3 regions of the Cyanobacterium sp. DS4 genome follow, and region 3 is predicted to be linked to each of the others. Evidence: predicted binding sites of a transcription regulator. Region 3 holds the regulator's gene; each other region holds the start of a gene.
What was found. The regulator NtcA, encoded in region 3, controls nitrogen genes in cyanobacteria. The targets are predictions, from matches to a motif close to TTTGTANCNNNNGNTACAAA.

Region 1 (2,281 bases), 1.8 Mb from region 3:
TCGTTCTCGTTCTAGCTCTATTTAAGTATAAGTCTAAAACCTCTTCTGTGTTTCTGTGATGAGCGGGAATAATAATACTTTCTAACCAAGGAGAATTTTTGTCTGCTCTCAAACTTTTGAGAAATTGCTGTTCTAGCTTTAAAAGAGTGGGTGATTTCATGAAATTTTAGGAATATTAACCAATGTAAAGAAGAATGGATATTTTATAGACCAAGTTTATCATATGGATTCGGAAGAAAATAATTAAGCAATGATTAAAATCAGGGAAAATACGGAAAACAATACCTAGATATTTTCGGTTTTCTCCCCCCATTAAATAAGAAGGATATGACAAGATAAAAATAACAGTTGAAGATTAAATAAATATCAATTGAAGCAGAATTTATTAGGAAGTAAAAATATGGCTATTGTTCGTTTTAATCCTTTGTATGAAATTAATAGCTTACATCGTCAAATGAATCGATTACTAGATGAAATAACTGCATGGGATGATACTCCTAATTCTTTGGTTAAACCCGCAGTGGAATTGTTGGATAACAACGACAGTTTAATGCTTAAAGTTTTAGTACCCGGAATTGACAAAAAAGATCTTGATGTCAGTGTTACCCGTGATAGTGTAAAAGTAAGTGGTGAATACCATCGTCAAGAGGAAAGTAAAGATACTGGTTACTACATTTCTGAATTTAATTACGGTAAATTTGAACGGACAATTAATTTACCATTACCAGTCAAAAATGACCAAGTAAAAGCAGAATATAATGACGGTGTCTTAACGTTAATTCTACCAAAACTTGAAGACGAAAAAAATAAGGTATTTAAAGTTAGTTTAGGAGCAGAGGAAAAACCAGCTTTAGAATCAGAAATTAATGGCTAATATTATTCTAAAAAAGGTTTAATGCTTACTAAATAAATGACTAATTTGCCTGTCTCAAAAAGACAGGTTTTTTTTATGAAAGTAATAGGTAACGAGTGTTCGGAGATTTTAATTCCTAAAACTATCAACTATTAACCATTGCCCATTTCCTATTCCCTATTCCTCTCCCAAATGAGAAATCATCTCTAAAATCAGCAACGCCAAATTTAGATGCAAAATAACCATAAATAAAATGCAGAAAAAAGAATACTTTGGATGTTCAGTATCAGAAGATACATTTCTTAACAAAATCTGGTGACAAGATTAAACACACAAAATCCGAGGTTGTATATATTGATTAGTTCTAGATGATAAGTGAAAAAGTTACCACAGTTTGCCCTTATTGCGGTGTTGGTTGCGGTTTAGAAGTTCAGCCCCCTGCTTCTCAAGGAAAAGCGACAAATAGAGATTCTGAGGGTACTCCCATTTGGAAAGTAATGGGCGATCGCACCCATCCTTCTAGTTTAGGAAAAGTTTGTGTGAAAGGAGCAACGGTAACAGAAGCGATCAATAAAAGTCGTCTTAAATATCCTTTATATAGAGAAACACTACAGCAAGATTTTCGACAAATTGACTGGGAAGAAGCCTTTAACCTAATTGTTAAACAAATTCAGTTAGTGAGCAAAACTATCGGGGTTGATGGTATTTGTATGTATGGCTCAGGGCAGTTTCAAACAGAAGATTATTATGTTGCCCAAAAATTACTTAAAGGTTGCTTAGGAACAAATAATTTCGATGCCAATTCCCGTTTATGTATGTCCTCGGCGGTTTCAGGTTATATGGGCAGTTTTGGGGCGGATGGTCCTCCTTGTACCTATGAGGATTTAGAATTAACAGACTGTGCTTTTTTGGTGGGAACGAATACCGCAGAATGTCATCCCATCGTTTTTAATCGTTTACGGGCATATCATAAGAAAAATCGTCATGTTAAAATGATTGTGGTTGATCCTCGTCGTACAGCTACCGCAGAAGCGGCGGATCTTCATTTAGCTATTAAACCCGGTACAGATATTGATTTATTTAATGGTATTGCTTATTTATTATTACAGTGGGGTGCGATCGATACTTTTTTTATTGATGAATGTACAAGGGATTTTCCTGCCTATGCAGAAGTAATTAGTAATTATCCTCCTCAAATTGTTGCCGATAAATGCGGTATTGAAGTTAAAGATTTAGAAATTGCCGCCCGTTATTGGGCAGAATCGGAAAAGGTGTTATCTTTATGGTCGATGGGGTTAAACCAGTCTTCTGAGGGTACAGCAAAAGTAAGAACTTTAATTAATCTTCATTTGATGACTGCTACAATCGGTAAAGCAGGATGTGGCCCTTTTTCTCTGACAGGTCAACCTAATGCCATGGGAGGAAGAG
Region 2 (2,281 bases), 1.3 Mb from region 3:
AACAATTATCTTTTGTAAATAGACAAATAGAGAAAGAAAATTTAGCAATTAAGAAACGAGAAAATGCGAAAAAAATAGTAGCACAAATCAAAGGAGAAAATAACGTTAATGATACTTTAGAAGCCCTGAGAGAAAGAGAAGCAAAATGGAAATCTGCCATCCAAGAAATAGAACAAATTCCTCCTCAAACTGAGGTGTATCAGCAAAAAGAAAAAATTATTAATGATTATCTTCAGCAGATTAGTGAAGTTCAAAAGAAAATTACCGTTGAAGAAAAAGCATTAAATCTGAAAAAAAATATAGAAGCAAAAATGAAATCGGCTCAAGAACAAGAAAGACAAAATCAATGGACAAAAGCAGTTAATTTGTGGCAAGAAGTTATTAATTTAACTGGTACTATTTCTCCAGATAGTTGGTTAAAAGATGAGATAGAAAAACAAAAAAATGAAGCCGAAGGAAAATTAGAAATTGCCCAAGGTGCTTTAAAAAAAGCAGTTAAAAGAGAGGAAATAAAAACCAAATTAAAAGAAATTTGTCAAAGTTCAGAGAAAATATGTAGTTATAGTGTTAGTGACAGGAATATAAAAATATATTTAACAGATGAGTACATCCAAAAAATTACTTCTCTTTCAGTAATGAGTGATTTAACCAATAATAATGAGCAAGAAAAACAGATAATCAATCATATCAATCAGGTGGAGAAAAACTATCAATATATTAGCTCTAAATATAAAATACCAGTAGAAGTATATAACCCTCAACAAAAGTTAATTATGATTTATAATAGTTATTTATAATTTTTGAATATAAAGGTCAAATAAAACTAATAAAAAACTTATAAAATTCTGTAAAATTTGATGCTAATAATCAAAACTCGTTTAACTTATAATAAGCGAGTCAAAACAGAATCTAAAACAATGTTAATTACAAGAACTCAAAAAAGGAAAATTCAGTTAATTATCAACAAAATTCAGAAATCTTCTAGTTGGCAAGGTTGTGTTTTATTAAGTGTTATTTTACTCTTATGTTCCAGTTATGCGGTGTATGCTCAAGATAGTTCTACTTCCCTAGAAATCGTTACAGGAGAGTTAAAAGTAGGCTTGGATACCCTATGGGTGGTAATAGCTTCAATTTTAGTTATCGCCATGAATGCCGGTTTTGCGATGTTAGAAACAGGATTTTGCCGTAGTAAAAACGCCGTTAATTTACTCTCCAAAAATTTAATCGTTTTTGCCGTATCAACTTTGGCTTTTTGGGCTATTGGATTCGGTTTAATGTTTGCCGATGGAAATAGCTTTATTGGTACTCAGGGATTTTTTTTACAAGGAGCAGATAACAGCCCCGCTACAGGAGAGGCTTATGAGGGGGTTTACAACGCCTTGAGTTGGGCAGGAGTACCTTTATCGGCAAAATTTTTATTTCAGGTGGCTTTTGCTGGTACGGCGGCGACAATCGTCTCTGGTGCGGTGGCAGAGAGAGTTAAATTCATTGATTTTTTATTTTTCAGTTTTTTCCTAGTTGCGATCGCATATCCTATTATAGGACATTGGACTTGGGGAGGTGGATGGTTAGCAGAAGCTGGATTTCAGGATTTTGCAGGGTCAACGGTAGTGCATTCTGTAGGAGGATGGTGTGCTTTAACAGGAGCAATAATTTTAGGACCAAGACTAGGAAAATATTTATCTGATGGTGGTATAGTACCCTTACCCGGTCATAATTTAAGTTTGGCAACTTTAGGGTGTTTTATTCTTTGGATTGGTTGGTTTGGCTTTAACCCCGGCTCAACCATGGCAGTAGGAGAAAATATAGCTTATATTGCGGTGGTGACGAATTTAGCGGCCGCCTCTGGGGCATTAACAGGCACTATTAGTAGTTGGGTATTAGCAGGAAAACCCGATTTATCCCTAAGTATCAACGGTATTTTGTCAGGATTAGTAGCAATTACTGCGGGATGTTCAATGGTATCTTACTCTAGTGCGGTCACTATTGGGGCATTAGCTGGTATTTTGGTGGTTTTTTCTGTATATATGTTAGATAAATTAAAAATTGATGATCCTGTCGGTGCAGTATCGGTACACTTAGTTAATGGCATTTGGGGCACTATTGCCGTAGGTTTATTCGCTGACGAGAACATTACAGGGGATGAAAATATTGCTGGTTTCTTCAGTAATGGTACTTTTGAGTTACTTGGCTCACAGATTTTAGGGGTTGTTAGTGTGGGGGTTGCCATGATTATTTTTAGTACAGTATTTTGGGTTGTGTTAAGATCTATTTTTGGTTT
Region 3 (2,281 bases):
TTAACAGATTGGTGGAAGGTTTATCACAACTTATCGAGGTTTAAAACAAGGGTGAAAGTCAAGTTAAAAGGGCAAAGGGCAAGAGGCAAAAGTGTTTAATTAACACTAACACCAATCCCCCAATTCCCCAATTCTCTAACACCCTAACTCAATACTTACTCTGTCATGCCCATAATTTCATAACCTGCATCGACGTAAATAATTTGTCCTGTAATACCACTAGATAGATCACTACATAAAAAAGCGGCGGTGTTTCCTACTTCAGTTTGAGTAACAGTGCGTCTGAGGGGTGCAACTTTTTCCACGTGGTGAATCATATCAAGAATTCCACCCACTGCAGAAGAGGCAAGAGTGCGAATGGGGCCAGCAGAAATGGCATTTACTCGCACATTCATAGGGCCTAATTCGGAGGCTAAATAACGAACACTCATTTCTAAGGCGGATTTGGCTACACCCATGACATTATAGTTAGGGATAACTTTCACACCTCCAAGATAGCTAAGGGTTAAAATACTACTACCTTCACGAAATAAGGGTTTTGCTGATTGCACTAAACGGGTTAAAGAATAGGCACTTACATCTAAAGCTGTTTGGAAACCATTACGAGAAGTACTACTAAATTCTCCTGAGAGGTCTTCTTTCTGCGCAAAGGCTAGGCAATGAATTAAAATGTCTATATGACCCCATTGGTCTTTAATTTGATCGAAGGTAGAATCTATTTGAGCATCATCTTGCACATTGCAAGGAAGAAAAACACTGGGGTTTAAAGGTTCTACTAAATCTCCAACTTTTTTCTCGAAACGTCCTTTATCATCGGGTAAATAGGTAACACCAATATTTGCACCGGCTTTATGTAGTTGTTGAGCAATACCCCAAGCAATGGATTTATTGTTAGCAATACCTGTTACTAAAGCGTTTTTTCCTGTCAAATCTAACATATTCTTGATTTTGAATCTAATTTTCTGTAATTTAAGGACAATTATTCGCTAAACTGATCAAGTTATAGACGGTTTTCTCGTTATTCTTATTTTCTTATAGAAAGGGTCGTTTATCGAGCCATTTTTTATTTTATTTTTAAGTTAATTATCTCTATGCAATCATTGTCTATGTCTGAACAACCTTTAGCTTCAGTTTTTCGTCAAATTGGGGCGGGAATTTATACCCCTGTGGTGGAAAAATTTGAACGGGGTAAAACAATTTTTTTTCCGGGTGATCCTGCGGAAAGAGTATATTTTTTAATGAAAGGTGCTGTCAAGTTGTCACGGGTTTATGAGGCAGGGGAAGAGATTACCGTGGCTTTGTTGCGAGAAAATAGTGTTTTTGGGGTCTTGTCTTTGATTACTGGGCAAAAATCCGATCGCTTCTACCATGCGGTGGCTTTCACTCCTGTGGAATTACTTTCTGCTCCTATTGAGCATTTTCAGCGTTCTTTAAAAGAAAATCCTGAGTTGTCTAGGTTGATGCTACAAGGCTTGTCGTCTCGAATATTGCAAACGGAAATGATGATTGAGACTTTAGCCCATCGTGATATGGCTTCTCGTTTAGTTAGTTTTTTATTGATTCTTTGTCGGGATTTTGGTATTCCTAGCCCTAGCGGTATTACTATTGATTTAAAGTTGTCACATCAAGCGATCGCAGAGGCTATTGGTTCAACACGGGTAACGGTGACTCGTTTATTAGGAGAATTAAGACAAGAAAATTTAATTACTATTAATAAGAAAAAAATCACAGTACATAATCCTGTTGCCCTTAGTCAGCAATTTGCATAAGTTTTTCCTCTGTTTCCTCCCACCTTTACTAACAAGAAATAATCATTTTTTTGATTTTTAACTACATAAATTATTAACTAATGACTAGCGCTTATATTTTAATCATAGCGATGTTACTTTTGGGGGGACTAATCGCAGCACTGGGCGATCGCATTGGCACAAGGGTTGGAAAGGCTAGATTAAGACTTTTTCAATTAAGACCAAAACAAACAGCAGTTTTAATTACTATCGGTACAGGAACATTAATTTCTGCTTCTACTTTAATTATTTTATTTAGTTTAAGTGCATCTTTACGTCAGGGAGTTTTTCAACTGGACGAAATTCTCCAAAAAAGACGAGAAATAACAGAACAATTAGAAACAGTTAAAACGGAAAAAGAAGAGGCGGAAAAAGCTCTGTTAGAAGCTAAGAATAGACAAAATACTGTTTTAAGTCAATTAAATATTAAGGAAAATGAGTTATCCACAACTCAAAAAAAAGTAAAAGAAATTCAAAATAGAACAGAAAAACTA

Region 1: Dongsha4_RS05340 (molybdopterin oxidoreductase family protein) is a predicted target of NtcA. The motif match lies at 1,134-1,153, and genes of this name have one in related genera.
Region 2: Dongsha4_RS00240 (ammonium transporter) is a predicted target of NtcA. The motif match lies at 845-864, and genes of this name have one in related genera.

Annotation. Positions count from the first base shown of each region.
Region 1 covers NZ_CP084098.1:1,267,573-1,269,853, forward strand. The annotation lists gene Dongsha4_RS05330 (DNA-binding domain-containing protein) at 1-160, opposite strand, end outside; gene Dongsha4_RS05335 (Hsp20/alpha crystallin family protein) at 401-874, shown strand; gene Dongsha4_RS05340 (molybdopterin oxidoreductase family protein) at 1,225-2,281, shown strand, end outside.
Region 2 covers NZ_CP084098.1:50,491-52,771, reverse strand. The annotation lists gene Dongsha4_RS00245 (hypothetical protein) at 1-797, shown strand, start outside; gene Dongsha4_RS00240 (ammonium transporter) at 918-2,281, shown strand, end outside.
Region 3 covers NZ_CP084098.1:3,030,595-3,032,875, reverse strand. The annotation lists gene Dongsha4_RS13010 (pyridoxal phosphate-dependent aminotransferase) at 1-44, shown strand, start outside; gene fabI (enoyl-ACP reductase FabI) at 156-938, opposite strand; gene ntcA (global nitrogen regulator NtcA) at 1,092-1,769, shown strand; gene Dongsha4_RS12995 (DUF3084 domain-containing protein) at 1,850-2,281, shown strand, end outside.